Regions from separate parts of the Bradyrhizobium sp. UNPA324 genome, predicted to be linked through region 3. Evidence: predicted binding sites of a transcription regulator. Region 3 holds the regulator's gene; each other region holds the start of a gene.
The links. Region 3 encodes LexA, which represses DNA repair genes until DNA is damaged. Its sites were predicted from a motif close to TGTTCNNNNTGTGTTCNG; they were not measured.

Region 1 (10,500 bases), 2.7 Mb from region 3:
CGCATCACCAAACAGTCGCTCGGCCGCGTGCTCAAGCAGCTACTGGACGAGGGCTATATCGTGCAGAAGACCGGCGACAATGACCGCCGCCAGCGCCTGCTCTACGCGACGCCGAAGGGCGAGGCGCTGGTGCAGAAACTTGCCGGTCTGCAGACCACGCGGATCACCAAGGCGCTCGCCGAGATGGGTCCGCAGGATGCCGAGACGGTCAAGCGCTTCCTGCGCGCGATGATCGATCGGGACGATCCGGACAAGGTGCTCGAGACCATTTTCGCTTCCGTCAATCAAACCACCAAGGAGTGACCGTGACGCTCGCTGCCACTCTCGCCCGCCCGCCGGCGCGCCCGGCCGACGACGCCCCGCATCTGCTGCTGGTCGACGACGACCGCCGCATTCGCGATCTGCTCTCGCGCTTCCTTGCCAGCGAGGGCTATCGCGTCACCACCGCCGCCAGCGCCGGCGATGCACGATCAAAATTGCTGGGTCTGCATTTCGACCTCTTGATCCTCGACGTCATGATGCCCGGCGAGACCGGCTTCGATCTCGCGCGCTTCATCCGCACATCCTCCTCGGTGCCGATCGTGATGCTTACGGCGCGCCATGAAGCCGAGGCCCGCATCGAGGGCCTGCAGATCGGCGCCGACGATTACGTGGCAAAACCGTTCGAGCCGCGCGAGCTGGCGCTGCGCATCAACAACATCCTCAAGCGCGCCGCCCCGCCGCCGCAGGCCACGACGATCGAGAAGATCGCCTTTGGTCCCTACGTCTACCATCTCGATCGCGGCGAGCTGCGCCAGGGCGAGGAGGTCATCCACCTCACCGACCGCGAGCGCGAGATGCTGCGCATTCTCTCGGAGACGCCGGGCGAGACCGTGCCGCGCAGCGCGCTGACCGGCAATGGCAGCGTCAACGAGCGCGCCGTCGACGTGCAGATCAACCGCCTCCGGCGCAAGATCGAGACCGATCCCGCCAATCCGCTGTTCCTCCAGGCGGTGCGCGGCATCGGCTACCGGCTGGTGGCCTCGCCATAATCAAGTGAAGCACGCCAGATGAGCACGATCGACACCGGCCTGACGCTTTTGAAGAGCGCCGCCGGCCGCGTTTCGGCGGCCAATGGCTGGATGGGCCACGCGTTCAAGGGCTGGATGCCGACCGGCCTCTATGCCCGCGCGCTCCTCATCATGATCGTGCCGATGGTGGTGCTGCAATCGGTGGTCGCCTTCGTGTTCATGGAGCGACACTGGAACACGGTGACGCGCCGCCTGTCGGCCGCGGTGGTGCAGGACATCGCCGCACTGATCGACGTCTACAAGGGCTATCCGCAAGATAAGGATCGCGATCAGATCCGCCGCATCGCGCAGCAGCGGCTCGGCCTCGTCGTCGATTTCCTGCCCGCCGGCGACATGCCGCCGCCGGGACCAAAGCCGTTCTTCTCGCTGCTCGACCAGACCCTGTCGGTGCAGCTCGGCCGCCAGATCGGGCGCTCGTTCTGGATCGACACGGTCGGCCGCTCCAATGTCGTCGAGATCCGCATCCAGCTCGACGATGCCGTGATGCGCGTGTTCGCGCAGCGCAGCGCCGCCTATGCCTCAAACTCGGAGATCTTCCTGTTCTGGATGGTCGGCACGTCCTCGATCCTGTTGATCGTCGCCGTGCTGTTCCTGCGCAACCAGATCAAGCCGATCCTGCGCCTTGCCGACGCCGCTGAAAGTTTTGGCAAGGGCCGCGAGGCACCGAACTTCAGGCCGCGCGGCGCCCGCGAGGTGCGGCGCGCCTCCGTCGCCTTCCTCGAGATGAAATCGCGCATCGAGCGCACGATGGAGCAGCGCACCGCGATGCTTGCCGGCGTCAGCCACGATCTGCGCACCATCCTGACCCGCTTCAAGCTCGAGCTGGCGCTGATCGGCGACAGCCCCGAGCTCGAGGGGATGCGCAAGGACGTCGACGAGATGTCGATGATGCTTGAGGATTACCTCGCCTTTGCGCGCGGCGATTCCGGCGAGCAGTCGCAGCCGACCGACATGGCGCAGGCGCTCGAGGAGCTGCGCGGCGATGCCGAGCGCCACGGCCATACCGCGACCGTCGCCTTCCACGGCCTGCCCGTGGTGACGGTGAAGCCGGCCTCGTTCAAGCGCTGCCTCGCCAACCTCGTCACCAACGCGGCGCGCTACGGCAAGAGCATCGCCATCACCGGCCAGCGCGATCACCGTTATTTGACCGTGACCGTCGACGACGACGGGCCGGGCATTCCCACGCACTTGCGCGAAGAGGTGTTCAAGCCGTTCCTGCGGTTGGACAATGCCCGCAACCAGGACGAAGGCGGCACGGGCCTAGGCCTTGCCATCGCCCGCGACATCGCCCGCTCCCACGGCGGCGACATCACCCTCGGCGACAGTCCGATGGGGGGATTGAGGGCGAGCGTGAGGATTCCGGTGTGACGGACGTAGCCGCCGTTAGACAGCTTGCAGTTGCTCGGCAAGGTCAATGAAGCTGGTCGCATAGACGTCGAACCAGCTCTCGGGCGAGATATCGGGCGCGGCCTCGGGGCCGAACTCCAATGCGCGAGGCACGAAAGCCGTCTTCATGCCGAACGCGCGCGCCGCCTTCAAATCGTATTTGTGGCAAGCAACCATCAGGATCTGATCCGGCCGGTAGCCGAGATAATCGACGGCGAGTTGATAGACCGCCGGCGCGGGTTTGTAGCTCCTGGCCAGCTCCGCCGTCAGCACGGCATCGAATGGCAGGCCGGCATTCCTGACCAGGGCGATCACGCTGGCCATGCCAGCGTTCGACAACGTCGACGTCAGATAATGTCGACGAAGCCGCGTCAGCCCCTCGACTACATCCGGCCAAGCGTCGAGCCTCGTCCACACATTGTTCAGCTCATCACGCTCGGCATCATCGAGGCGATCCGACAAGCTTCGCGTTTCCACAAGCTTGTCCAACGCTTCCCGATAAATGCGGTCGACCCGCAACCAACCGCGATGGCCGGCAATCACGGCATTCATGGAAGCGCGGTAGAGTTCGCGCCACTCTGTTGACAGGGCCGCCCAGTCGATGTCGAGCCCCTTAGTCTCATTGATCGCGGCACCGGCGCGCAGGATCGGCTGGTAGAAGTCGACACAGGTGCCTTGAACGTCGAACGTGATTGCCTTGATGTCCGCAAGCCCGTTCGCATTCATCTCCGCACCCGTTCCTACTTCGGCAGTAGCGCCTTCAGCTTGTCCATATCGCGCACATTCATCTTGAAGCCGCCGGGCATCACGATGTCACCGGGCTTCTGATCCGGCTTGCAGGCCCCCAGCCACTTCGCGTCGAGTTGCATCGTCGTATCGCGCCCCGCCGCACCGGCAGCGCCGCCCTGCGCGTGCGACGAGGTCTTCACCGTGTAGGCCGAATTGAAATCACCGGTGATCTCGGCGTGCGAGGTCGTGCTGATGCCGGCGACGCTGCACTCGGAATCGCTGACATAGCCGGTGGCGGTCTTCTTGATGTCCTGCTTGGAGCATATCTGCTTGGCCATCGGCGAGACGTTGTTGTTCATCTCCTTGTCGACGGTCTCGTCGGTACAATGCTGCATGGTCATCTCAGGCATGGGCGTGCCGGTCCTGACCATCTTCATTTCCCAAAGACCGGCCTTGCGCACCGGCAGATCGTCGGCGATGGCGCTGCCCGCCGACACCACGAGGCAAAGCGTCGAGCCGAGCAAAGCGAGTTTGCGCGTCATGCGAGAAGCTCCCGACTAAGACTAGCGGCGTTACGACAACGCCTCAGTAGAGCGTGCGGATCGGCTGGTCGGCGGCGCCATAGGGCACCCAGCGGCAGGAAAACGAGATATAGCCGCCCTCATAGGCCTGCACCCCAAGGAATTTCACGACCTTGCCATAGCGCGCGCAGTGATCGACCGCCACTTGCCGGGCATCGACCTGGGTCGCCATCGAATAGGCGATGATGCCGCCGGTGTCGTTGCCCTTGAATGGCGGCACGTAGTCGGCGCGCGCCGACTGGCTCGCCATCATACCCAGGGCAAGAAAGCCCGCGGCCGCAATGATTCGCATTCCCGTCACTCCGATTTCCTGGCCGCCAGTCTACGGTGCCGGGATGGAAGTGAAAAGAACCGAAGCCCTGCCGACCGCGACACTGTGGTCAACTCCTGGCGAAGTGTTGCCGCGCTGCACTTGACCTCCCCCGGCCTTCGCGGCACCGTCCCACCTTCGCAAGACCTTAGCTGTCCGGATTGAACATGCGCGCGCCCTCCCTAAAATCATTCCGCTATGCCGCCGTGCTCGGCCTCATGTTCGGGGCGGTGTCGCTCGGCGAGGCCAGGGCCGCCAATCCGCTGGAGATGAATTTTTGGCTGAGCGGACCGCGCTATGACGGCGCCGTCGCCGATTGCGACAGGGCGCTGCCGACGATCGCGACCGAGTTCTGGGAAAAGGAAAGTACGTTCTGGAATTCCTCGTTGAAGATCACCGGGTTCTCCGCCGTTCACGAGACCGCGTTCCGGCCCTGGCAGTCCGACAACATTCCCCGCCGCTATTGCACCGCTGACGCCATGCTCAACGACGGCAAGGTGCGCAAGGTGCATTTCTCGCTCATCGAGGATGGTGGGTTCGCCGGCTACGGCAGCGGCGTCGAATGGTGCGTGGTCGGGCTCGACCGCAACTGGGCCTACAATCCGGCCTGCCGCGCCGCCAGGCCTTGAGTTCGAAGCGCCCCGATTCGGGGCGGTCAGCGGTCAAACGGCGTCGGCTGAATTTTGTTCTTGAAATGTTCCTGTCGCCTGCTAGGCTTCCTTGCACAGTCTAGTTGAGGGGCGTTGCCATGTTTCATTCCAGATTGCATTCCTTCTCCCGCCTGGTGATCTCGCTGGCCCTTTCCCTGATCCTTGCCGCGGGCCTCGCCTCGTTCGCCGGTGACGCCAAGGCCCAGGACAAGCGGCAGAACGCGCCGGGCGAGTTCGATTTCTATGTGCTGTCGCTGTCATGGTCGCCCTCGTTCTGCGAAGAGGCGGCCGAGCGTGGCGGCCGCTCCCAGATCCAGTGCGGCGGACGGCCCTACGCCTTCGTGGTGCACGGGCTGTGGCCGCAATATGAGAACGGCTTCCCGGAATATTGCCAGCGGCCCGCGCCGCGGCTGAACCGCAGCATCGTCTCCTCGATGCTCGATCTGATGCCGGCGCCGGGGCTGATCTTCAACGAATGGGACAAGCACGGCACCTGCTCGGGCCTCGCCGACCGCAGCTATTTCGAGACGATCCGCAAAGCGCGCGCCGCGATCAAGATTCCGGCCGAATATCTCGATCTGTCGCAGGCCAAGACCGTGGCGCCCGCGGAAGTCGAGGAGGCCTTCATCAAGGCCAATCCGGGGCTGAGCAATGCCGCCGTCTCGGTCACCTGCAACCGCACTCGGCTCTCCGAGGTCCGCATCTGCCTCAGCAAGGACCTGCAATTCCGCGACTGCGATGAAACCGATCGCCGCGCCTGCCGGCGTGAGCAGGTGACGATGCCGCCGATCAGGGGCGGTTGATCCCATCGTTGCGCGCGCTGCACTCTCCTCTTGTGCCCCGGACGCAGCGCCGCGCCACTTCGGCGGTGCGCTGCAGAGCCGGGGCCCATGCTGCATAGGACTCCATGCCCCCTGTTGGGTCCCGGCTCGGCAGCGCAGCGTTATACGCTGCGACGCGTCCGGGACACGTGATTGTGCCTCTTTGCTCAAGCCATCACGTGGCGTAGTGCTCTTCTCATGAACTATCGCCACGTCTTCCACGCCGGCAGCTTCGCCGATGTCATCAAGCACATCGTGCTGGCGCGCATCATCACCTATCTGCAGGACAAGCCGGGGGCGTTCCGCGTCATCGACACCCATGCGGGAGCCGGCCTCTACGACCTCGACAGCGACGAGGCGCGCCGGAGCGGTGAATGGCTGACCGGCATCGCGCGGCTGATGCAGGCCCGCCTGTCGAACGAGAGCGCGGCGCTGACCAAGCCCTATCTCGACATCGTCCGCGCCTTTAATCCGAAGGGCGAGCTCAAGGCCTATCCGGGCTCGCCGCTGATCGCGCGCGGCCTGCTCAGGCCGCAGGACCGGCTCGTCGCCTGCGAGCTCGAGCCGAAAGCGCGGAAAGCGCTGATCGGCGTGCTGCGCCGCGACGAACAGGCCCGCGTGGTCGACCTCGACGGCTGGGTGGCGCTGCCGGCCTTCGTGCCGCCAAAGGAGCGGCGCGGCCTCGTGCTGATCGATCCGCCCTTCGAGGCCAAGGACGAGTTCGAACGGTTGGGCGAAGCCTTCTCCACCGCCTACGCGAAATGGCCGACCGGTATCTATATCATCTGGTATCCGGCCAAGAACCGGCGTGCCACCGACACGCTGGCCCAGACGGTGGCGCGGCTCGCAGCTGCAGCAAAACCACCTGGAAAATGTCTGCGCCTCGAGTTCAGCGTCGCGCCCCAGCTCGATGGCGGGGCGCTCGCCTCCACCGGGCTGCTGATCGTCAATCCGCCCTACACGCTGCAGGGCGAACTCAAGACCATCCTGCCCGAGCTGGAAATGCCGCTCGGCCAGGGCGGCGCTGCCAGATTCCGATTGGAGGTACCCAAGCCTTAAAGCAAGGCCGTAACACTCCGGCATTCTTGGGAAAAATATGCAGGAGCGGTAGTCAATCTGCAGAGAACCGTATTATGCTGTTTGCGTGACTGGCTTTACGTTCCGCTTCCGCGAATGGTTGCGGCGGAGTGAAGGCCTAAGAAAGATCCGGCCGGACCGTTAGGGTCCGTCCAAGGATGGCCAGCTCTCCCGGGCTTCGTAACGCCCGGTCATGTCGTGACGTGAGTCTGCGTCGCGGCGGAGGAGCAATGAGGGGGAGTTTCCCGATGGCCATGACGGGAACGGTTAAGTTTTTCAACGGCGAACGCGGCTACGGTTTCATCAAGCCCGACGACGGCGGCCGCGACGTCTTCGTGCACATTACTGCTGTGGAGCGGGCCGGCCTGAAGGACCTTGCGGAAGGACAGCGCATTACTTTCGAAGTCGAACCGGACAAGAAGGGGAAGGGACCGAAGGCGGTCAACCTGGTCATCCTTTCCTAGCGGGCCTGACGCAAAACACCCGGCGCAATTACGTCGCGCAATACTTGGCGCAAAAAATACTTGGCGCAAAAAAATCCCGGCCGCGAGCGGCCGGGAGGTTGTAGTCCGGTATTTTCTTCTTCAGCTATCAGAAACGATAGTTCACGCCTGCGCGAACAACGCTGGCGCTATAGCCGTTTGACACGCCCGTAATTGCGAACTGACTCGTCGACAGATCGATGTAGAGGTATTCGAGCTTGGCGCTCCAGTTCGGAGCGAGGCCGACTTCCGCGCCGGCGCCAATGGTCCAGCCCGCGGTGGTATGCGATTCCGCCCAGCCGAAAGTCTGCCCACGCAGCTCGCCGAAGGCAAGGCCCGCGGTGCCGTAGAAAAGCACGTTGCTGAAGGCATAGCCGGCGCGCCCGCGCAGGGTGCCGAACCAAGGATTGGAGAATTTCCACGGCGCGAAAGTATCCTCGGCGCCGGTGGCCTGGATATCGCCCTCGACGCCGAACACGAACGGGCCGTTCTGGAAATTGTAGCCGGCCTGCACGCCGCCGACGAAGCCCGACGGCTTCGAGGGATTGTTGTCGACCGAACCCCATTCATAGCCGATGTTGCCGCCCAGATAGGGACCCGCCCAGCTATAGGCATTGAGCGGCTGGTTGACGGTATAGGGGGCGCGCTGCCCGTAACTGAGATCGGCGGCCTCTGCCGAAGCTGTCCAGCCGGCTGCAACCAACGCGGCCGCGCCCACAACGAGCCTCTTCATCACACACTCCAACGCAACTGCCGTCACCGGATGCGGCCGGCGCCTGCGCCGCCGCGCGAGGCAAAACCGCATGGTTACGGAACCACCACTTTTTCGCGTAAGATTTATCGAGAGTTTTAAGTTAAAGGGCTGTTAAGCTGGGTTACCGAGCGCTTAACAGACTTAAGGAAGCGTTACCGGGAACTGCGCCGCCGTCCTGTGCGTGCCGCACGGCCGGAACTTCAAATCGGCACCCCCAGCGCCTAAATTCGCCCCATGGTTCACGATTCCACCGACAATCCTGACGACCGCGCGCGCAAACTGCCCCAGGCTGCCGCGAGCGACACGCCGCCCGACCTCGATCCCGCGACGACCGGCGGCGACGACGAGGACGAGGCGCGGCTGCCCGACATCCTCGAAGAGAGCGGCGCGGTCGGCGAAGAACCGCTTGCGACCGGTCACGAGGCGATCGAGCGCGCGGTCCGCCTCGCCCCGACCTCGCCCGGCGTCTATCGCATGCTCAATGCGAATGCCGACGTGCTCTATGTCGGCAAGGCCAAGAACGTCAAAAAGCGCCTGTCGAACTATGCGCGGCAAAGCGCGCCGCAGCCGGCGCGCATCCTGCGCATGATCGCGGCCACCGTGACGGTTGAGATCGTCTCGACCAACACCGAGACCGAAGCGCTGCTGCTGGAAGCCAACCTCATCAAGCAGCTGCGGCCACGCTTCAACGTGCAGCTGCGCGACGACAAGTCGTTTCCCTATATCCTGATCACCGGCGACCATTGGGCGCCGCAGATCCTGAAACATCGCGGCGCGCAGAGCCGGCCCGGGCGCTATTTCGGTCCGTTCGCCTCCGCCGGCGCGGTCAACCGCACCATCACGGCGCTGCAGCGCGCGTTCCTGATCCGCTCCTGCACCGATTCCTTCTTCGAGAGCCGCACCCGGCCCTGCCTGCTCTACCAGATCCGCCGCTGCGCCGGCCCCTGCACCCGCGAGATCGACTTCGGCGGCTATACGACGCTGGTGCGCGAGGCGAGCGACTTCCTGTCCGGCAAGAGCCATGCGGTGAAGCAGGAGCTTGCCGGCGAGATGGAGAAGGCCGCCAATGAGCTCGAGTTCGAGCGCGCCGCGCTCTACCGCGATCGCCTTGCCGCGCTCTCGGCGATCCAGTCGCAGCAGGGCATCAATCCGCGCACGGTCGAGGAAGCGGATGTGTTCGCCATCCACCAGGAGGGCGGGTTCTCCTGCGTCGAGGTGTTCTTCTTCCGCACCGGCCAGAACTGGGGCAACCGCGCCTATTTTCCGCGCGCGGAGAAGTCGTTCACCCCGGAAGAGGTGCTCGGCTCCTTCCTCGCGCAGTTCTACGACGACAAGCCGCCGCCGAGGAACATCCTGCTCTCGCATGAGATCGAGGAGAGCGAGCTGCTCGCCAACGCGTTGGCGATCAAGGCCGGTCACAAGGTCGAGGTCGCCGCGCCCAAGCGCGGCGAGAAGAAGGAGCTCGTGGCCCACGCGCTGACCAATGCGCGCGAGGCGCTCGGCCGCAAGCTCGCGGATACCGCCACGCAAAGTCGTCTGCTCGACGCCATGGCCGCAACGCTCAGCCTGCCGCATTCGCCCAAGCGCATCGAGGTCTACGACAACAGCCATATCCAGGGCACCAATGCGGTCGGCGCCATGATCGTCGCCGGCCCCGATGGTTTCGTGAAGAACCAGTACCGCAAGTTCAACATCAAGTCGGAAGGGATCACACCCGGCGACGACTTCGCCATGATGCGCGAGGTCCTCGAGCGTCGCTTCAAGCGCCTCATCAATTCGCCCGAGGACGCCGGCACCAAGGCCAAGGACGACGATTTCCCGCAATGGCCCGACCTCGTCATCATCGACGGCGGCCGCGGCCAGCTCAACGCCGTCCGCGAGATCTTCGCCAATCTCGGGCTGACCCAGGTGTCGCTGATGTCGGTCGCCAAGGGACCGGACCGGGATGCCGGCCGTGAGACCCTGTTCATGCCGGAACGCGAGGCCATCAAGCTGGAGCCGCGCGACCCCGTGCTCTACTTCATCCAGCGCCTGCGCGACGAGGCCCACCGCTTCGTCATCGGCTCGCACCGCAAGCTGCGCAAGAAGGACATCCGCGAGGCCGGCTTGCAGGAGATTCCAGGCATCGGCCCGTCGCGCAAACGTGCCTTGCTGCATCATTTCGGGACCCTGAAGGAGATCGAACGCGCCTCGATCGCCGATCTCGGCAAGGTTCCAGGGGTGAGCGCCGAGAGCGCCCGCAGGATTTTCGAGTATTTCCATCCCCAGCCGGGATGAACTAAAGGGGACCTCGGTCATATGGTCGTCGCATCCCGCACCCCATCTGGGGGCGGAACGGTTGACCTTCAGGCTTGAGCGGTATTGGTAGGACGGATGAACATCGCCACGACACGAGGGACGACCAGCCGCGCGATGTCCCTCCCGAATCTCCTGACTTATGGCCGGATCGCCGCGATCCCGGTCGTGGTCGGATGCATCTATGCGCAGTCGATTCTGGATCAGCCGCTGTGGCTGCGCTGGGTCGCGGTCGCCATATTCATCGCCGCCGCGGTCACCGATTACCTTGACGGCTATTATGCGCGAATCTGGAATCAGCAATCGGCCTTCGGCCGGATGCTCGATCCGATCGCCGACAAGCTG
Region 2 (10,500 bases), 2.0 Mb from region 3:
GTTTCCGCCGACGACTATCTCGCCTACGTCCACAAGATCGATCACTCGCCGCTGGAGCCGAACCCGGCGCTCGGCGAAGCCATCGCTAAATTGTCGGGCCGCAAGCTGATCCTGACCAACGGCTCGGTCGACCACGTCGATGCGGTGCTGGCGCGTCTTGGCCTCGGCTCGCATTTCGACGGCGTGTTCGACATCATCGCCGCCGAGTTCGAACCGAAGCCGGCGGAGCAGACCTACCGGAAATTCCTCTCCGACCATTCGGTCGACCCGACCCGCGCCACGATGTTCGAGGACCTCGCCCGCAACCTCACCGTCCCGCATGAGCTCGGCATGACCACGGTGCTGGTGGTGCCGGATGGAACGAAGGAGGTGGTGCGGGAAGACTGGGAACTGGAGGGCCGGGACGCCGCCCATGTCGACTACGTCACCGATGATCTGACGGGGTTTTTGGCTGGGTTGTCCCACCCAACGTAGCCGTCATACCCCGCGAAGGCGGCTATCCAGTAATCACCAGCATCTCGATTCATCACGACGGCTGCGGCGTACTGGATCACCCGCTTTCGCGGGTGACGATACCGAACCAAGCTTGACTCTCCCGGCTCAAATCCCGAAAAAGCGCTCCAATTCACGCGAAACCACGCCCGCCCAGAGGAAGTCCCGATGTCCCTTGCAGCCCTCGAATCCACCATCAACAGCGCCTTCGAGGCGCGCGAGACCCTCTCGACGTCGACCAAGGGCGAGATGCGCGAGGCCGTGAACCAGGCGCTGGAGACCTTGGACAAGGGTGAGGCGCGCGTTGCCGAGCGCGGCGCTGACGGCAAGTGGAAGGTCAATCAATGGCTGAAGAAGGCCGTGCTGCTCTCGTTCCGCCTCAACGACATGGGCGTCATTCCCGGTGGCCCCGGCCAAGCGACCTGGTGGGACAAGGTGCCCTCGAAGTTCGAAGGCTGGGGCGAGAACCGTTTTCGCGACGCCGGCTTTCGCGCGGTGCCGGGCGCGGTCGTTCGCCGCTCGGCCTTCATCGCCAAGAACGTCGTGCTGATGCCGTCCTTCGTCAATCTCGGCGCCTACGTCGATGAGAGCACCATGGTCGACACCTGGGCCACCGTCGGCTCCTGCGCGCAGATCGGCAAGCGCGTGCACATCTCCGGCGGCGCCGGCATCGGCGGCGTGCTCGAGCCGCTGCAGGCCGAGCCCGTGATCATCGAGGACGATTGCTTCATCGGCGCGCGCAGCGAAGTCGCCGAGGGCGTGATCGTGCGCAAGGGCGCGGTGCTGGCGATGGGCGTGTTCCTGGGAGCCTCGACCAAGGTCGTCGACCGCGAGACCGGCGAAGTCTTCATGGGCGAAGTCCCCGAATATTCGGTGGTGGTGCCCGGCGCCCTGCCCGGCAAGCCGATGAAGAACGGCCAGATCGGACCCAGCACCGCCTGCGCCGTCATCGTCAAGCGCGTCGACGAGCGCACGCGCTCGAAGACCAGCATCAACGAGCTGCTGCGGGATTGAGACTCTCTCCCCCTCTCTCCGTTCTTACGGGGTGAGGGGCCTCTCTCCACATGCGAGATCGTCGAGAGACCTGTACCCCCTCACCCGGATTGCTTCGCAATCCGACCTCTCCCCGCAAGCGGGGCGAGGTGAAGAGAACCCGTTCGAACCCCCTCTCCCCCCATCGCGACCAATCTTCGGGCGGCCCGCGCCGCCCGGAGCTTCTCGCATGGACTGGACCTGGTACCTCTTCCGCTTCGACGGCCGCATCAACCGCGCTTTGCTGTGGCAGGCGCTGCTGATTGTCGCACTCCTGGCGGGCTTGCTCGAGATCGCAGGTCAAGTCATCGGGATCGTCGGAGGAACCAGATCCACCCTGAAGCTCGGCATCGAGCTGGATTTCGACTTCGGTCTCGACGACCTCTTCAAGCTGGTCGATCCGCGCGCCTCCCACTCACGGGCATCCACCGACCTCGCGACCGCAATCCTCAAGACGTCCGGCATGGCCCTGTTCTTCTGGATTTATCTCGCGACGGCGGTCAAGCGACTGCACGATCGCAACAGAAGCGGCTGGTGGATCAGCCCGTTCTTCTTCATACCCGGCCTATTCAACCAGTTCTCCGATCTCCTGCCCAAATCAAGCTGGATGCTTTCGCTCAACCTAGCCGCCGCGCTCCTATGGCTGTGGGGCCTCTTCGAAATGTTCTGCCGGTCGGGCACCTCGGGCCACAACCGGTTCGGCCCCGATCCGCTCCTTGAGATCGACGACAGCGCGGCATCGCCCGCGCCCCCTGCGAAAAGTTGGGACCAGAGCCGCGAGATCGAAATTGTCCCGCCCAGTGCTAGCCCACCCGGCGGCATGCATGTTAAGCGGGGCGCATGACTGATGCTCTTTCCATTGCCCGCGATCTCATCCGCTGCCCCTCGGTAACCCCGGCCGACGCCGGTGCACTCGGGGTGCTCGAAAAAACCCTCGGTGCCGCAGGCTTCATTTGCCACCGCGTGACGTTTTCCGAAGCCGGTACCGCCGATGTCGACAACCTCTATGCGCGGATCGGCACCGAAGGTCCGCACATCACCTTTGCCGGCCATACCGACGTGGTGCCGCCGGGCGACGAGAGCGCCTGGAGCGTCGGCGCGTTCTCGGGCGAAGTGAAGGACGGCGTCCTGCACGGCCGCGGCGCGGTCGACATGAAGGGCGGCATCGCCTGCTCGGTCGCGGCGGTGCTGGAGCATCTCGCCGCCAACGGCGGCAAGCCGCGCAGCGACGGCAAGGGCTCGATCTCGTTCCTGATTACCGGCGATGAAGAAGATGTCTCGATCAACGGCACCATCAAGCTGTTGCAATGGGCCGCCGAGCGCGGCGAGAAGTTCGATCATTGCGTGCTCGGCGAGCCCTCCAATGTCGAGACGCTCGGCGACACCATCAAGGTCGGCCGCCGCGGCTCGCAATCCGGCACGCTTTTCGTCGACGGCGTGCAGGGCCATGTCGCCTATCCGCACCGCGCCTCCAATCCGGTGCCTGACATCTCGCGGTTGATCGTGGCGATCTCCGACGAGCCGCTCGACCATGGCAGCGCGCAATTCCAGGCCTCCAATCTCGAATTCACCTCGGTCGACGTCGGCAACAAGGCGAGCAACGTCATCCCCGGCGAGGCCCGCGCCAAATTCAACATCCGCTACAACGACAACCACACCCAGGCGTCCTTGCGCGAATTGGTCGAGACGCGCCTCGCCAAAGCCTGCGGCAACCGCATCAAGGCCCGCATCGTCTGGGAGCCCTCGAACTCCAACGTATTCGTCACCAAGCCCGGCCCGTTCACCGATCTCGCGGTCTCCGCGATCGAGGAGGTGACGGGGCGCAAGCCGGAGCTGTCGACATCAGGTGGCACGTCGGATGCGCGCTTCATCTCCAGCTATTGCCCGGTGATCGAGTTCGGCCTGGTCGGGCAGACCATGCACCAAGTCGACGAGCGCGTGCCGGTGACCGATCTGGAGAAGCTGACGAAGGTCTATCGCGGGATTTTGACGCGGTATTTTGGGTAGGTCCCCATCGGCACCCAGATCTCCGCCGTCATGCCCGGGACAAGCCCGGCCATGACGCCAGAGATGGCATCAGGCGCTAATAATCCACCTTCATCAGATACAGCCCCTCCGGCGGCGCCACGATGCCGCACGCGGCGCGGTTGCGTGCGGCGAGCGCTGCGGAGAGATCGTCGGCGGTCCAGCGGCCTTCGCCGACCCAGACCAGCGAGCCCACCATCGAGCGGACCTGGCTGTGCAGGAACGAGCGCGCCGAGGTGACAATCGTGATCTCGCGGCCATCGCGCATCACGTCGAGCTGATCGAGCGTCTTCTCCGGCGACTTGGCCTGACACTCGGTGTCGCGGAAGGTGGTGAAATCGTGCTTGCCGAGCAGGCGCTGCGCGGCCGCATGCATCGCCTCGGCATCGAGCTTACGCGGCACGCGCCAGGCGTGGCCGGCGTCGAGGGCGAGATTGGCGCGGGTGTTGATGAGGCGATAGCGGTAGTGCCGCTTCACGGCCGAGAAGCGCGCCTCGAAACTATCGGGCACGATGTCGGCTTCGAGCACCGCGATCGGGTGCGGGCGCAAATGCGCGTTGAGCCCGTCGCGAAACCGGCCCGGCGGAAACTGCTTGTCGACGTCGACATGCGCGACCTGGCCGCGCGCATGCACGCCGGCATCGGTGCGCCCCGCGCCATGGACCCGAGCGTCGACACCGATCATTGCTTTCACGGCCGCTTCCAGCGCGCCCTGCACCGAGGGCAGCGTCTCCTGCACCTGCCAGCCGAAAAACGGTGCGCCGTCATATTCGATGGTGAGCTTGTAGCGGGGCATCAACCGAACCGCATAGGCGGCTTGACGGGCACACCGCGTAAAAAGTCCGCGGCCTGCATTCGGGCCTTGCCTTCGCGCTGCAGTTCGAGAATGCGGATCGCGCCGTCACCGCAAGCAATGGTGAGATGCTCGTCGAGCACTTCGCCGGGAGCGCCCGAACCTTTCGCCAATTCGCAGCGCAGGATTTTCACGCGTGCATTCTCGCTGACGCCGGCGAGCTCGGCCCAGGCACCAGGAAACGGCGACAGGCCGTGGACGTGACGCAGCACGGCATGCGCGGGCTTGGTCCAGTCGATCCGTGCCTCGGCCTTGTCGATCTTGGCGGCATAGGTGACACCGTCCTCGCTCTGCTTCTTGAGTTGAAGACCGCCGCGAGCGAGCGCGGCCATCGCGCGCACCATCAAATCGGCACCGAGTCGGGACAGGCGATCATGCAGATCGACCGCAGTCATGGTGTCGGTGATCGCGAGGCGCTCGGCCATGGCGACGTCGCCGGTATCGAGACCGACATCCATCTTCATCACCATCACGCCGCTCTCGGCATCGCCTGCCATGATCGCGCGGTTGATCGGCGCAGCGCCGCGCCAGCGCGGCAGCAGCGAAGCGTGCAAATTGTAGCAACCGAGCTTTGGCGCATCGAGGATCGCCTGCGGCAGGATCATGCCGTAGGCGACGACGACGGCTGCATCGGCGTCGAACGCACGAAACTCGTCAAGCGCTTCGGGAGTCTTCAGCGTCTTCGGCGTCAACACGGGCACGCCGAGTCGTCGCGCGGCCTCCTCGACCGGGGTCGGTTGCAATTGCAGACCGCGCCGCCCGCCCGGCTTCGGCGCGCGGGTATAGACGGCTGCGATCTCGTGGCCATGCGCGACCAGCTCAAGCAGCGTCGGCACGGAGAAATCAGGCGTGCCCATGAAGATCAGGCGAAGGGACATGTGGCAGCGTTCGGTTAAGAGTTCCGGTTCTCCGTCATGCCCGGGCTTGTCCCGGGCATCCACGTTCTTGGCGGTACAGGAAGCAAGGCGTGGATGGCCGGGTCAAGCCCGGCCATGACGGCTGGGAAAAATGACGCCCTACTCCGCGCGCTTGGCGGCTTTCTCGAATTTCTTCATCACGCGGTCGCGCTTGAGCTTCGACAGATAGTCGACGAACAAGACGCCGTTGAGATGGTCGATCTCGTGCTGGATGCAGGTGGCGTAAAGGCCTTCGGCGTCCTCTTCGTGCACCTTGCCATCGAGATCGGTGAAGCGCACGCGCACTTTCGCAGGGCGCTCGACCTCCTCGTAATATTCGGGGATCGAGAGGCAGCCTTCCTCGTAAACGGACAGTTCCTCGGAGGAGGCGATGATCTCGGGGTTGATGAACACGCGCGGCAGCGGCTTGGTCTCGCCGTTCTCGTCGCGTTTGGCGAGGTCCATGGTGATCAGCCGCAGCGGCTGCGCGACCTGGATCGCGGCGAGGCCGATGCCGGGCGCGTCGTACATGGTTTCAAACATGTCGTCGGCAAGCTTGCGGATCTCGGCCGTGACCTTCTCGATCGGCTTGGAGACCAGACGCAGCTGCTTGTCGGGCAGGATGATGATTTCTCTGAGGGCCATGGCCGCGATTTAAGCCCCATGCCGGATGCGGTCAATGCGGCGAGGAACCCCGTTAACTCCTCGCTAACCATAAAACTTCAGCTTTCGTTAACCATAAAGATTAGGGGGCGGTCGACCCACAGGCGTTCGCTATTCGTTCGTGCCCCCCGGCGAATCGGCTAGAACGGTCGGCATGAACGAGATCATTTTCACGTTGGGCGACTGGCCGGTGCGCACGATCGACGCGCTGATCGGCTTCGGTGCGCTCGTCCTCATCCTGCTGGTGGTAATTGCGGTGGCGATCGCGCGATCCGGGCGGCGCGGCGCGGAACTCGCGATGGCGCACGCGATCCGGGCCGACGAGCTCGAGGAGCGCCTGAGTGAGGTGCTGCGGGCCCAGAGCGAATCCTCCGGCCGGGTCGATGCGATGACCCAGGCGCTGGCGGGACGTCAGGCCGAGATGGCGCGGGCGGTCAATGAGCGGCTGGATTCGGTGACCCATCGCGTCGGCCAGTCCATGGAACACTCCACCCGCAACACCATGGAGAGCCTGCGCGCGCTGCATGAGCGGCTCGGCATCATCGACAGCGCGCACAAGAACCTCACCGATCTCACCACCCAGGTGACGACCTTGCGGGATGTGCTCGCCAACAAGCAGTCGCGCGGCGCCTTCGGCCAGGCGCGGATGGAGGCGATCGTCCAGGACGGGCTGCCGAAGGGATCCTACGAGTTCCAGTTCACGCTCTCGACCGGCAAGCGGCCGGATTGCGTCGTGTTCCTGCCGGACCAGCGCCCGCTCTGCATCGACGCCAAGTTTCCGCTGGAGGCGATGACGGCGCTGCACGACGCCCGCAGCGACGAGGAGCGGCGCGTGGCCACGCAGCGGCTGCGCGGCGACGTGATGAAGCATGTCAGCGACATCGCCGAAAAATATCTCGTCACCGGCGAGACCCAGGAGATGGCGCTGATGTTCGTGCCGTCGGAATCGGTCTACGCCGAGATCCACGACGGTTTCGACGACGTGATCCAGAAGGCCTATCGCGCCCGCGTCGTGCTGGTGTCGCCCTCGCTTTTGATGCTGGCGATCCAGGTGATGCAGCAGATCATGAAGGACGCGCGCATGCGCGATGCCGCCGACCAGATCCAAACCGAGGTCATCAAGCTCGGCGACGATCTCGGCCGCCTGCGCGAGCGCGTGGTCAAACTGCAGAAACATTTTTCCGATGCGAACGAGGACGTCCGCCAGATCCTGATCTCCGCCGACAAGATCGAGAAGCGCGCAGGACGCATCGAGGAGCTCGATTTCAGCAAGGCGGATGCGCCGGAGGGACCGCGGCTGGTGGCGGCGGCTCCGGGCGAGCTGTTTCCGCGGAAGCTCCAGGCGGGGGAGTGAATTTAAGGCACACTGTCGTCGCCCGGCTTGACCGGGCGACCCAGTATCCCAGAGACGGCAGATGGGCGCACGCGGCTACTACGCTTACATCCTCGCCAGCACGATCGGCGGCACGCTTTACATCGGCGTGACGAACGATCTCATCCGCCGTGTGGCGGAACACAAATTGCAGCTGATTGAGAGCTTCACGAAAGAATACGGCGTCGTGAAGCTGGTCTATTTCCGGGCAATTCGACGATCCCGAGAATGCGATCAAGCGAGAGAAGCGGCTAAAGAGTGGAAGCGCGACTGGAAGATCGCGCTGATCGAGAAAGACAATCCAGACTGGAACGACCTCTATCCGGGGATCGCGGGTCCTCCATAACTTCGGCCTCTGGGATACTGGGTCGCCCGGTCAAGCCGGGCGACGACAGCTCACCTGTAGGGCCAGAATCTGCTAACACCACCCCATGACCGCCCCTGACGCGACCTCCTCCGCCGCGACCGATGCTCCCGCCGCCTCCTGGCGCGACAGCCTTGCCGTGTACCTGCAGCCGCGGGTGCTGATCGTGCTGTTCCTCGGCTTCTCCTCCGGCCTGCCGCTGGCGTTGTCGGGCTCGACGCTGCTGGTGTGGATGCGCGAGGCCGGGGTCGACCTGAAGACCATTGGGCTGTTCGCGCTGGTCGGCACGCCCTACACACTGAAATTCCTGTGGGCGCCGCTGGTCGACGCGCTGCATGTGCCGCTGTTCACCCGCGCGTTCGGGCGGCGGCGCGGCTGGCTGCTGTTCTCGCAAGCCCTGCTGATCGTCGCGATCCTGCTGCTGGCAATGACCGACCCCGGGCGCTCGCCGTTCTATGTCGCGCTCGGCGCGCTGCTGGTGGCGACGACGTCGTCGACGCAGGACATCGTGGTCGATGCCTTCCGCGTCGAGAGCCTGCCCGAGAGCGAGCAGGCCGCCGGCATGGCGGCTTACGTCGCCGCCTACCGCATCGGCATGCTGGTCTCGACCGCAGGCGCGCTGTTCATCGTCTCGGGCTTCGAGAGCACGGGCATCACGCGCACATCGGCCTGGATGTGGGGCTATATCGTGATGGCGGCGATGGTGCTGATCGGGACGATCACCGCACTGGTCGCGACCGAGCCCGAGCAATCGGTCCAGGCTGAAGCTGCGACGAAAACAGAGACCGCGTTCACGCGGGTGCTGCACGCGGCGATCGGGGCTTTCTCGGAGTTCCTGTCGAGGAAAGACGCGCTCGCCGCGCTTTCCTTCGTCGTGCTGTTCAAGTTCACCGACGCCTTTTCCGGAACGATGACCGCGCCGTTCGTGATCGACCTCGGTTTCACCCGCAACGACTATGCGGCAATCGTGAAGGGCGTCGGCCTCGCCGCCACGCTGATCGGCGGCTTTGCCGGCGGCTTCGTCGCACGGCGTTACTCATTGGCGACATCGCTCTGGATCGGCGGCGTGGTGCAGGCGCTGGCCAATCTCTCCTTCTCCTGGCTCGCCATCGTCGGCACCAATCAATGGGCGCTGGCGTTCGCCATCTGCGCAGAGAATTTCACCAGCGCCGTCGGCACCGTGATCTTCGTGGCCTACCTTTCGGCGCTGTGCCAGAACCCGCTGCACACGGCGACGCAATATGCGCTGCTCACCGCGCTCGCGGCGGTGGGGCGGACCTATCTGTCGTCAGGCGCCGGCTTCGTCGCGGAGACGACCGGCTGGCCGCTGTTCTTCGTGATCTGTGTGCTGGTGGCGATCCCGAGCCTGATGCTGCTGGCCTGGTTGCAGAAGCGTGGGCATTTCGAGGCGCTGGGGCCGGTGAGGGTGTAGGCTCCCGTCTCTCCTTCGTCATTGCGAGCGAAGCGAAGCAATCCAGAATAGCTCCCCGGAAATAGTCTGGATTGCTTCGTCGCAAGGGCTCCTCGCAATGACGGCGGAGAGAGTTGCGCGGACCGCCCCCCCTACTGCTTCCTGATCAGGCTCCACTTCGTGATCACGGCCTCGCTCATCTGGCCGGCATCGCTGGCGCAGGCGATCTCGTCTACCTTGACGGAGATTTCCTTGCCGACGAACGATTTCAACTGCGTGGCCTGCGCGTCGCTGGAAGTGACGAGCTGGAAGGTCTCAGGGCCGGTCTCGAGATTGCACAGCCCGTTCGGCGCCGGCAGGCGGCGCGGTTCGGAGGTGATCTGATACATCGGAACCCGCTTGCCGTTCTTGCCGTCGCGCACCTTCATCGCGTTCAGCTCGCCCGACAGCACGTCGCCATTGTTGATCGGCTTGCCGGGTTTCGACGGCAGCGGAGCCTCGTCGCCCTGCTGCGCGGAGATGGCCGGGCTCACCAGCATCGCCATCGTCGCGACCAAAGCCAATCGTGTGGCGAAAAGTTTCGTCATGTCGTTCCGTTCCGTGAGATCTTTGGATTGCTAGAACAGGGTGCGCTGCCGCATCGCTGCCGATAGCGTACCTTCGTCGAGATAATCAAGCTCGCCGCCAACGGGAACTCCGTGGGCGAGCCGCGTCACCTTCACATTGGCGTCCTGAAGCAGGTCGGTGATGTAATGCGCCGTGGTCTGACCGTCGACCGTCGCATTCAGCGCCAGGATGATTTCGTGCACCTGCGCATCGTGGGCGCGCGCAACCAGCGCGTCGATGGTCAGATCCTGCGGGCCGACGCCGTCGAGCGGCGACAATGTCGCGCCCAGCACATGATAGCGCCCTTGAGTCGCATTGGCGCGTTCCAGCGCCCAGAGATCGGCGACGTCGGCCACGACGACAATGATGGCAGGATCGCGCTTCGGATCGGTGCAGACGGTGCAGGGGTTTTGCGTGTCGATGTTGCCGCAGGTCTTGCAAACCTGGACCTTGTCCAGCGCCACTTGCATGGCCGAGGCCAGCGGCATCATCAGCGCTTCGCGCTTCTTGATCAGGTGCAGCGCCGCGCGCCGCGCCGAGCGCGGACCGAGGCCCGGCAGCCGTGCGAGCAGCTGGACCAGCCGTTCGATTTCGGGACCTGCAACAGCGCCCATATTATTGGCCGAACAACCCCGGCGGCAGGCCGAGCCCACCAGTGAGAGTTTGCATCTTCTCCTGCATGGCGGCCTCCGCCTTGCGGCGCGCATCGCCCATGGCGGTGACCAGCAGGTCTTCCAGCACCTCGCGCTCTTCCGGCTTCATCAGCGACGGATCGATCTTGACGGC
Region 3 (10,500 bases):
GTCGGTCCCTCCGCTCGGCTAGAACCATGCCGATCCAGCCTTGATTTGTTGCGGAGTCGCCTGTGGCCCTGATGCCGGTTTCCGATGCCCTTGCTGCGGTGCTGGCGGGGGCAGAGCCGCTGCCTGAACAGATGGTCGCGCTCAATGAGGCCTATCACCGCGTGCTCGCGCACGATGTCGCGGCGCGGCGCACCCAGCCGCCGCAGGCCATGTCGGCGATGGACGGCTATGCCGTGCGCGCGGCTGATGCGGCGACGATCGATTCCAGGCTGATTGTGATCGGCGAGGTCGCAGCCGGCCGTCCTTTCGCGAGAGCGGTCGGCGCCGGCGAAGCCGTGCGGATCTTCACCGGCGGCGTCGTACCCGACGGTGCGGACGCGGTCGTGATCCAGGAGGACACCGTCGCGGACGGCACCAGCGTCACGATCAAGGAAGCCGCGATCACCGGACGGCACATCCGCCCGGCCGGCGTCGATTTCCGTGAAGGCGACGTCCTCCTGCGCAAGGGAACCCGTCTGACAGAGCGCGATCTCGCGCTTGCGGCCGCGATGAACCACCCGCAGCTCGCCGTCTGCCGCCGCCCGAGGGTCGCAATCCTCGCCACCGGCGACGAACTGGTGATGCCGGGCACCACGCCCGGGCACGGCCAGATCGTCTATTCCAACGGCTACGCCCTGCACGCGCTCGCCCGCAGCGAGGGCGCCGAGACCATCGACCTCGGTGTCGCCGCGGACACCATGGAGGCCACCTCCGCCGGGATCCGCCGCGCCCGCGAGAGCGGCGCTGACATCCTGATCACGACCGGCGGCGCGTCGGTCGGCGACCACGATCTGGTCCAGCAGGCGCTCCGGGGCGAAGGCATCTCGATGGCCTTCTGGAAGATCGCGATTCGGCCCGGCAAGCCGATGATGCACGGACGGCTCGGCGCGATGCGCGTGATCGGCCTGCCCGGCAATCCGGTGTCGTCCTACGTGTGCGCGTTCCTGTTCATGGTGCCGCTGATTCGCGCTTTGTCGGGCCATTCAGTGATTCATCATCGTCGCGAGCGCGCCGTGCTGGGCCGCGACCTCGGCGCCAACGACCAGCGCGAGGATTACTTGCGCGCGCGCCTGGAGCTGCGCGACGACGGCACGTCCGTCGCTATTCCCGTCAGCCACCAGGACTCCTCTCTGCTTGCGAATCTTGCTGCGGCACAGGTACTTCTCGTGCGCCCACCGTTCGCGCCGAAGGCCGAGGCCGGCAGCCCTTGCGAGGTGCTACGGCTCCCCGTCTGAGCGCTCGGCCACACGCATTGCGCGAGTTTCGCTTCGTTCACGGTAAATTAAGCAGTTGCGGAACATGTATCGAACATATAGTGTCCGTTCATGATTTGTTTCGAGCATGTAGCGGCTTATCGCTGAACTCATCGTCTCGGAATCGAACGACATCAACCGGGGGACTTTGGTCGAGATGTTAACGCGCAAACAATACGAGCTTCTGCGGTTCATCAGCGAACGTTTGAAGGAAAGCGGCGTGCCGCCCTCCTTCGACGAGATGAAGGATGCGCTCGACCTGCGCTCGAAGTCAGGCATCCACCGCCTGATCACCGCGCTCGAGGAGCGTGGCTTCATCCGCCGCTTGCCCAACCGCGCCCGCGCCATCGAAGTGATCAAGCTGCCGGAGCTCCAGGCTGCCGCCGGCGCCCGGCGCGGCTTCACGCCAAGCGTCATCGAGGGCAATCTCGGTAAGATCCGCGCGAGCTCCAGCCCATCCGTGGACGAGGGCGAGCGGCCCGTTGCGGTGCCCGTGATGGGCCGCATCGCGGCGGGTACGCCGATCGAGGCGTTGCAGACCCGCAGCCACACCATCAGCGTGCCGCCCGACATGCTCGGCTCGGGCGAGCACTACGCCCTCGAGGTGCGCGGCGATTCCATGGTCGAAGCCGGTATCCTCGACGGCGACATGGCGCTGATCCAGCGCAACGAGAGCGCCGATACCGGCGACATCGTGGTGGCGCTGATCGACGACGAGGAGGCCACGCTCAAGCGCTTCCGCCGCCGCGGCGCCTCGATCGCCCTCGAGCCCGCCAATGCCGCTTATGAGGTGCGCATCCTGCCGCCGAACCGCGTGAAGATTCAGGGCAAGCTGATCGGGCTTTACCGGAAGTACTAATTCCGGAAAGGACTCGATCCGGAAGCATTTGGCGCCTACGTGCTCCTTCGATCGGCATCGCCGATCAGAGATTGGAGCGGATGAATGTCCGCTCCGGCTGGATAGTCTTTCCGGTTCTGCACAGATTATCCGCCCCCCTCCTCCAGGCGACATCCTCGGCGGACTGCACCAAGCAACATCGCTTCACGGCCTTTCGGGTTCGAGAGGACAGCCGAGCGCTGGATCGTTTGGATGCAGATGCAGCCGTCGCGGAGCTGATTGCGGATGGGCACGCGGGGACACTGCCGCGCAAGCGCATCACCATGTCCGCAACAACTCGGCAGTGAATGCCGCACGCCGCAGCGCCCGCAATGCAATTACGCAGTCTCGCGATCGCGCTGGGATGCAGGCTGTCGCATTTGCCGTCATTGACACGACGACATTGACACGACGCCGTCCAAATGCACTGCAGCCCGCTTTGTTCCTAGTGAATCCGGGAAAGATAATGTGATCGCAGCGCACGGATCCCAGCCGCAGATTCGCCTACAACCAAGCAGAGCGTTGGTGCTTATACTCTGACAGAGGCCTGCGCCTCCAAGAGGGGTGCGGGTCGCTATCTTCGCATGAGGAGCACCCGATGTGTGACTATAGCCTGCATGCCGTCGCGACGCGCCCCGCTGAAGTCGGCGAGACGATCGTCACGACAACCTTCCGCGGCACCTCGACGCGCGGCTTCGCCTCCGAGGCCGATCTCTCCGTTGCGGTCTGCCTGCTGCCGGGAACGGAGCTCGCCTTCGCCGACAACGTCCGTTACGACAATCGCTGGATCTGGACGCGCACCGTCAACTCCCGCGTCGGCAAGTTCGGCAAGATCGATCCGCACATTCCCGATCGCCATCATGACGCGATCGAATTCCCTGATGGCAAGTACGTGCTGGTGACTCAGCTCGTCGAAGGCCAGCGCGCAACCGTGCTGCAGCTGCCGGTGACCCAAGCGGTCGGCGAGCGCGAGCACAAGCCGCAGATCGTCGCCGACAGCCAGCCGCCGGTCACGCCCCTGCCGATGGGCTGACAGGGGCTCAGTCCTCCGCCTGAAGATCGGCCTCGGACGGGGTCGCATCCTTGCTGCGCGGAGCTGCCGCCCTCGGCATGAGGGCTCCTTCGAAATCTCCCTCGCCGGCGGCCGCCGGCGACCAGGGACGGTTCGTGCCCCTCGCCCTCACCGCCTGGACCGCAAATCCGTCGCCACGCTGCGTCAGAGCCAGCGCGCCCTGGCGGACGAGCCGCTGCCGGTCCACCACCATCGCCGCGCAATCGGGTGGCGCAGACCGTGACGTCACGACCAGCGCGGCGCGGCTGCAATCGTCCGCCAGCGCGTCGATGCGCGAGGCCAGCGCGACCAGCCGCCCGTCGGCGAGCGGTGTGACGCAGCCGGCCTCGTCGCACGACACCGCTTCGGCCAACGCGCTATTGCCGGCATCGCGCGGATCGGCGTCGGCCGCCAGCCACTCCTTCAGCAGGAAATTGTCCTTGCCCGCCCTGATCAGGTGCAAACGCCCGTCCCCGCCCCGCACGGCAACGCTCGCGCCGTCCCCGGCAATGAGAATATCGGGCTGCCGCACCGACAGGCCCCAGGCGATGGCAGTCAGCAGCACCACGGCACCGCCCCAGCGTAAGGGCGTGCGCAAAAGGCCCATCAGGATGATGACGAGGCTCGCTGCGATCAGCGGCGCGATGCCGAACGCCGGGATGTGGCCCACTGCGCCCGGCAATGCCGCCACCCAGCGCGAAACCGCGACCATCCAGTCGATGCCGAGGCCCATCAGCCACCAGAACATGCCGTCGAGCCCGAACGGCGCTGCGAGCAGGCCGAGCAGCCCCGCCGGCATCACCAGCGCCGAGACCACCGGCATAGCGCCGAGATTGGCGAGCACACCGTAGGGCGTGACGCGGTGGAAGTGGAAGGCGGCATAGGGCGTGGTCGCAAGCCCCGCGATCAGCGAGGCCAGGAACAGCATCGCGATCTCGCGGCCGCCCCACAGCGCGACGCGCGCCGTCGCGGAATGATCGGGCGATGCGAACAGGTTCGGCATGCCGATCTGCACCAGCGCGACCAGCCCGAGCGTTGCCGCAAACGACATCTGGAAGCTCGGATGCACCAGCGCCTCCGGCGCAAGCGCGAGCACGATCAGCGCCGCCACGGCCAGCGTGCGGAAGGTGATGGCGCGGCGATCGACCATCACCGCGATCAGCACCACCGCCGTCATGAAGAACGATCTTTGCGTGGCGACCTCTGCCCCCGAGAGCAGCAGATAGAACGCAGCCGCCACCAGCGCGGCGGCGGCCGACCATTTCTTGATGGCGAAGCCGACGGCCAGGCCCGGGATCAGCGCCAGCAGCGCGCGCACGGCGAAGAAGACGACGCCCGCGACCACCGCCATGTGATAGCCGGAGATCGACAGAACGTGCCCGAGTCCCGAGACGAACATCGCGTCATTGACGGGCGTGGAAATCGTATCGCGCCGCCCGGTGAGCAGCGCGGTTGCGATCGCGCGGTTGTCGCCCTCGAGGGTTACGCGGATGCGGGCATCGATCGCATCGCGCAGGCCCTGCATGAAGGCGGCATAGCGCAGCCGCAGGCCGCCTTCATCAGGCGGTATTGAAGCCGTGATCGCGCCCATCACGAAGCCGGAGGCACCGATGCCCTGAAAGAACATGTCGCGCGAAAAGTCGTAGCTGCCCGGGCGCATCGGCGAGAGCGGCGGCATCAGCCGCGCCTTCAATTGAACGAAGCTGCCGACCTCGGGCGCGGTGCCCTTGCGCACGGACAGGCGGACGCGTTCCAGCTTGACGTCGCTGCGCTGCGCCTCCATGGCGGTGACGCGCAGCACGAAGCGATCGGTGCGCTCACGGATGTCGCGCGTCTCGACGAATCCCGACAGCGACACCGAATAGAGCGGTTTTGCCAAAACGGTATGCGCGATGCGCGCGGTCTTCCAGGTCGCCACGGCAAAGCCGGAAGCGACCGCCGCAATCATGAGCGCCGCGGCGAACAGCCGGCTCCGCCGCAACAGGATCGCGCCGAGCAGGAGTGCGGCGGCCGTCGTGGCGACAACCCACAGCACCGGCTCGTGATCGGCGGCAAAATACAGCGCGATGCCGCCGCCAAAGGCGACCGGCACCCACGGTAGCAGGCGCCCGGGGCCAGCTTCGGCGCGGGCCCACTCCCGCAATGTCTCGACGATCGCAGGCCAGATGCCAAAGCCGGCCGGAACAAAGCCGCGGGCGGGCGCAGCGCGGCCGACCGGCCACGTCCCGACAACTCCCTGGGCGCGTACTGGCCGGCCCGGCTCCGCCATTTCCCTGCACCTTACGCGACGCGATTGGCACTGAAGCTACCGGAACGTGCGGTCAGGCGAATAGCGGTACAGATCGGGAACGCGGGAAGGCGCCCCTACTTTTCCTCTTCCATCGTCACGGCCACCGACGCCTTGGCCGACAGCCGCACCTTGTTGCCCTCGACCTCGGCAACGAGGCCCTTGTCGACGAAATGATGATGGCCCTTGTGGCTGCCCTCACCGCTGTCCTTCTTGGTCAGCTTGATGCGGTTGCCTTCGACCTTGTCGACGGTGCCGACATGGACGCCGTCGGCGCCGATGACTTCCATATGCTCTGCGATGTTCTGCATGGTGGGATCCTTGTTGGACCCACACAACGTCTGAGAGGCCTTTCCGTTCGTTCGTGACAAAACCGTCCGGCGCGATGGGCGACCGTTCCATCTCGGATCGGGGCAGCCTCGCTTCAGGTCGATTGAGCCGAAAGTCTCATAAGAAGCCAGCCCCGGCAGGATTACACTGCTTCTACGCCTCCCCGGCCGACGGGCAGGCGTGATAGCTCGCGGTACCGAAGAGACCGCTGGAGCTCTTTCTCAGGTGACTCAAGCAGCCCTGAGACCAGCGGACGCAACTCGCAATTCTCGCCTGTAGCGTCGTACGCCGCCGCGAATGGGCGCTGAAAGGCGCCAGGAGTAGCGTTTGAATTTGATAGGAGCAGCACATGGCAGTTCAAGTACCGAGCGATTTTCGCCGCGTGATTGTTGCCGCGTCGGTGGGAAACGTCATCGAATGGTATGATTTCTATATCTTTGGCAGCCTGGCCGCAGTTCTGTCGGTTAAGTTCTTCGAGCAGACCCACGCGGTTGCAGCCCTCCTCAGCACGATCGCGCTGTTCACTGCAGGATTCCTGATCCGTCCACTGGGGGCTTTCCTCTTTGGATGGATGGGCGACCGGGTCGGGCGAAAATATACATTCCTGGTCACGCTGAGCGGAATGGGATTGGGTACGGGGGCAATCGGGTTGATCCCGACCTACCAGTCCATCGGTCTCACGGCGGCGTTCGTTCTATTCGGCTTGCGCATGATCCAGGGTCTGTGCCTGGGCGGCGAATATGGCGGCGCCATCACCTATGTCGCGGAGCATGTGCCGGATGACAAGCGCGGCTACTACACCGGCTGGCTACAGACCTCTCCGACTCTCGGCATCGTGGTGTCACTGGGCGTGATCATCCTGACACGGACCTGGTTCGGCAATCAGGTCTTCGACGAGTGGGCATGGCGCGTTCCGTTCCTGGTGTCATTCCTGTTGGTAGCCATCGCGATCTATATTCGGCTCCAGCTCCAGGAGACGCCGATCTTCCAGGAGATCAGGGCCCGCGGCCAGATGACGACGAATCCGTGGAAGGAGGCTTTCCTCAGCTCGAACGTCAAATTCATCGGGATCGCAATCGTCGTCCTGATCGGACAGGGCGTGGTGTGGTACAGCGGTCAGTTCTGGGCGCTGTACTTCCTTCAGCAGGTCTCCAAGGTGGACCCGCTGACCTCCGCCTACATCGTGGGAGCCGCGCTGCTGATTGCCACACCGAGCCTGATTTTCTTCGGCTGGCTGTCGGATCAGATCGGCCGCAAGCCGGTAATCCTGGGCGGCATGTTGCTCGCAGCGATCACGTACTATCCGCTGTACCTATGGCTGGGAACGGTCACGCAGCCCGGGAACATCAACTACCCCATTGCGATCTTCATTATCTTCATCCTGGTTTGCTATGTCGGGATGGTGTACGGGCCGGTCGGCGCGTTTCTGGCGGAATTCTTTCCCGGCAGGATCAGGTACACGTCAGTGTCGGTGCCGTACCACATCGGCAACGGCTGGGGTGGTGGATTGGTGCCGTTCATCACGTCGGCGGCTTTTGCGGCGACCGGGAGCATCGGCTACGCGTTGATCTACCCGATTGCGGTGCCTGCGGTGTGCTTCGTGCTCGCTGTCTTCCTAATGCCGGAGACGCGCAAGATCAGCATCTGGCAACCGATCGAGCCCAGAACGGCATCGTGACGGAATAGTCTTGGTGCAGGACCGCAAGGCCCTGCACCATGGCCGCATCGGCCCCTCAGCGCGATAACGATCATTCGGATCCTCGTCACGCCCACACGTTGTCCGCGGCATGGTCAAGTCGAGCCTCGCCTCCGGCCGCCGGCGCATAGCGGTCGGCGGAGAGTTCGGCCGATTGCTGTTTCAGCCGGCCGGGTGATGCCAGCGATCGTGCCACCAGGCGCTGAAGTCACGATCGGTCATCAGCTCCCAGCCACTGAGCAGGATCACCAGCAGACCAGACAATACGCTGCTCGCCGTGGTTGACGCCTGGTCATAGCCAATGGTCCAAGGCGCCAGCAACAGCGCTAGGCCCAGCAGCATTTCGCCCCACTCTTCCAGGTAAGACGGGATGACAAAGGCCTCTACGGCAAACAGCATGACGCCGAGCCCAAGCGCGATGGTGATCCAGACCGCCGCCCCGGATGAACCCAGGACGAAGGACGACAGGACCAGCCACACGCCCACCAACAGGCTGGCAGCGTCTTGCCAATGTTGGATGCGCATAATGCTCACCTCCCCTCTGGTATTTATATGGGGCGCACCGTTGAAGAATCATCCCTCCGGCCTGCGTTGTGTTGCCGCGACTGCCGGTCCGGAACCTGCGTTCAATCCTGGCCACCCATGCCCTGCAAAGGCCCTTGCGAGTGCGGCGCACCAGGATGCAGATTGTCCGAGCTTGACAGGTGTCAATGTCTACCGCTCCCGGCCTACCCAGTTCGCGCCCGGAACAAGAGGGAGATGACGCCATGCGAGAAATGGAAATCCACGACTATGCGCGGCAGTTGCTGGAAGCACATGGCCCCAAAGCCATTGCCGAAGCCGCCCAAAACGCCATCGATCTCGAGTCAAAGGGCGAGCTCGAACTGGCCCGAACCTGGCGGCATATCGAAGACGCCATGAAGCTCATGCGCGGGCCACACCAAAGCTGAAGCGGCCGCCGCGCGCGCAAAACTGCCTGACTGCGAGCTGCGCCATGCCGGACTGAGGCTGACGCGGCGCCAGCGTTGAACGTGGACCACAGTCCGTCGCAAGCCGCTCGGTTGCGGCCGAACGGCAACGCGATCTCAGGACGCTGATCTGGGAGCGAAGCCATGGTTGCGAAATGTGCGACAGCCGACGATCTCGTGAAGGCGATCAAGGACGACAACGTCCAGATGATCGATTTGCGGTTCACCGACCTGCCGGGGATGTGGCAACATTTTTCCGTCCCGCCAAGCGCGGTGAATGCCGATGCCCTCAATGAGGGCATTGGATTCGATGGCTCATCGATCCGCGGCTTCCAGGAGATCCAGGAAAGCGACATGCTGGTTGTCGCGGATCCGGCGACGGCCTTCGTAGACCCCTATAGTCAGGCAAAGACGCTGGTCCTCATCTGCAACATCAGAGACCCGGTGACCGGCCAATCCTATAGCCGGGACGCCCGCTACATAGCCCAGAAAGCCGAAACCCACCTCAAGGGCACCGGGCGGGCCGATACGAGCTACTTCGGCCCGGAAGCGGAGTTCTTCGTATTCGACGACGTACGCTACGGACAGGGCATCAACTACGCCATGCACGAAATCGATTCCAGCGAAGGCAGCTGGAACACCGGCGCAGAGGAAGCACCGAATCTGGGCCACAAACCGCGCCCGAAGGAGGGATACTTTCCCGTTCCCCCAACCGACAGCATGCAGGCGCTACGCACCGAAATGGTGCTGACGATGGAATCGCTGGGGATCCAGATCGAAGCCCATCACCATGAGGTCGCGACCGGCGGTCAAAACGAGATAGATATGCGCTTCACCACGCTGACCCGCATGGCCGACAATCTGATGATCTACAAATACGTGGTGAAGAACACCGCGCATCAGCACGGCAAGACCGCGACGTTCATGCCAAAGCCGCTGTTCGAGGACAACGCTTCGGGCATGCACGTTCACCAATCGCTGTGGAGGGGTGAGACCAATCTATTCTACGACAAAGCTGACTATGCCGAGTTGAGCCAGCTCGGCCGCTACTATATCGGCGGGCTATTGAGCCACGCCTGGGCGTTGTGCGGGCTTTGCGCCCCCACCACGAACTCCTACCGGCGGCTGGTGCCGGGTTATGAAGCTCCGATCAACCTCGTCTACTCCCAGCGCAATCGCTCCGCCTGCTGCCGGATTCCGATGTATTCGCCGAATCCGCGCGCAAAGCGCGTCGAGTTTCGTTCACCCGATCCGTCCTGCAATCCCTACCTGGCCTTCGCTGCAATGCTGATGGCCGGCCTTGACGGCATCGACAACCGGATCGACCCGGGCAGCCCGATCGACAAGAACCTGTACGACCTCCCGCCTGCGGAGGCGAACGAGGTGAAGTCGACGCCGGGATCGCTGGATCAGGCACTTGACGCGCTCGAGCGCGATCACGCATTCCTGCTACGCGGCGATGTCTTCACCGCGGATGTGATTGAAACCTGGCTCGACTACAAGCGAAAGAAAGAGGTCGATCCAATCCGGCTGCGCCCTCACCCTTACGAGTTCCATCTCTACTACGACATCTAGGGCATTTTTTCGCCGGCCTACCTCTCATACCAACCGACGAGGGTCGCTTCCGCGATCACGTGCTTGCGCGCCTCTCGCTCGACGTCGGCGCAGGATGCATTGGCCTTTGCCGGCAGGCCCTCGATCGAGAGGGCAAGCAGTCGGAAGTGATAATGATGAGGCCCATGGCCATGCGGTGGACACGGGCCGCCATAGCCCACCTTCCGAAAATCGTTGACGGCTTGCTTCATTCTGGCGTTCTGCGCAGCGTTGATCGCAAATTCCGTGACCGCCGGCGGAACGTTGTAGACTGCCCAATGATGCCATTTGCCGGCAGGCGCATCGGGATCGTCGCAGAGCAGGACAAGACTCCGCGCCCCCTCCGGCGCGTCGCTCCATTGCAGAGGTGGCGAAAGATTTTCGCCGTCACAGGTAAACCGTCGCG

Region 1: a site for LexA is predicted at 4,761-4,778, ahead of UNPA324_RS34305 (ribonuclease T2 family protein). Genes of this name have one in related genera too.
Region 2: a site for LexA is predicted at 6,067-6,084, ahead of UNPA324_RS11900 (DNA recombination protein RmuC). Genes of this name have one in related genera too.

Annotation. Positions count from the first base shown of each region.
Region 1 is NZ_LFJD01000004.1:7,147,954-7,158,453, forward strand. Features, by position in the region: gene UNPA324_RS34270 (MarR family winged helix-turn-helix transcriptional regulator) at 1-303, shown strand, start outside; gene UNPA324_RS34275 (response regulator) at 300-1,031, shown strand; gene UNPA324_RS34280 (ATP-binding protein) at 1,050-2,438, shown strand; gene UNPA324_RS34285 (haloacid dehalogenase type II) at 2,454-3,182, opposite strand; gene UNPA324_RS34290 (DUF3617 domain-containing protein) at 3,197-3,727, opposite strand; gene UNPA324_RS34295 (hypothetical protein) at 3,771-4,058, opposite strand; gene UNPA324_RS34300 (hypothetical protein) at 4,244-4,705, shown strand; gene UNPA324_RS34305 (ribonuclease T2 family protein) at 4,825-5,529, shown strand; gene UNPA324_RS34310 (23S rRNA (adenine(2030)-N(6))-methyltransferase RlmJ) at 5,746-6,606, shown strand; gene UNPA324_RS34315 (cold-shock protein) at 6,873-7,088, shown strand; gene UNPA324_RS34320 (outer membrane protein) at 7,216-7,839, opposite strand; gene uvrC (excinuclease ABC subunit UvrC) at 8,095-10,137, shown strand; gene pgsA (CDP-diacylglycerol--glycerol-3-phosphate 3-phosphatidyltransferase) at 10,234-10,500, shown strand, end outside.
Region 2 is NZ_LFJD01000004.1:2,432,059-2,442,558, reverse strand. Features, by position in the region: gene UNPA324_RS11935 (pyrimidine 5'-nucleotidase) at 1-474, shown strand, start outside; gene dapD (2,3,4,5-tetrahydropyridine-2,6-dicarboxylate N-succinyltransferase) at 661-1,506, shown strand; gene UNPA324_RS11925 (DUF805 domain-containing protein) at 1,715-2,368, shown strand; gene dapE (succinyl-diaminopimelate desuccinylase) at 2,365-3,531, shown strand; gene truA (tRNA pseudouridine(38-40) synthase TruA) at 3,608-4,345, opposite strand; gene fmt (methionyl-tRNA formyltransferase) at 4,345-5,280, opposite strand; gene def (peptide deformylase) at 5,419-5,943, opposite strand; gene UNPA324_RS11900 (DNA recombination protein RmuC) at 6,116-7,315, shown strand; partial or broken gene UNPA324_RS11895 (GIY-YIG nuclease family protein) at 7,377-7,679, shown strand; gene UNPA324_RS11890 (AmpG family muropeptide MFS transporter) at 7,765-9,129, shown strand; gene UNPA324_RS11885 (hypothetical protein) at 9,261-9,695, opposite strand; gene recR (recombination mediator RecR) at 9,726-10,328, opposite strand; gene UNPA324_RS11875 (YbaB/EbfC family nucleoid-associated protein) at 10,330-10,500, opposite strand, start outside.
Region 3 is NZ_LFJD01000004.1:4,475,629-4,486,128, forward strand. Features, by position in the region: gene UNPA324_RS21540 (molybdopterin molybdotransferase MoeA) at 63-1,274, shown strand; gene lexA (transcriptional repressor LexA) at 1,450-2,151, shown strand; gene UNPA324_RS35230 (hypothetical protein) at 2,768-3,202, shown strand; gene UNPA324_RS21555 (ComEC/Rec2 family competence protein) at 3,210-5,489, opposite strand; gene UNPA324_RS21560 (DUF2171 domain-containing protein) at 5,585-5,818, opposite strand; gene UNPA324_RS21565 (MFS transporter) at 6,187-7,515, shown strand; gene UNPA324_RS21570 (SPW repeat domain-containing protein) at 7,696-8,058, opposite strand; gene UNPA324_RS21575 (hypothetical protein) at 8,301-8,483, shown strand; gene glnA (type I glutamate--ammonia ligase) at 8,646-10,076, shown strand; gene UNPA324_RS21585 (YbhB/YbcL family Raf kinase inhibitor-like protein) at 10,094-10,500, opposite strand, start outside.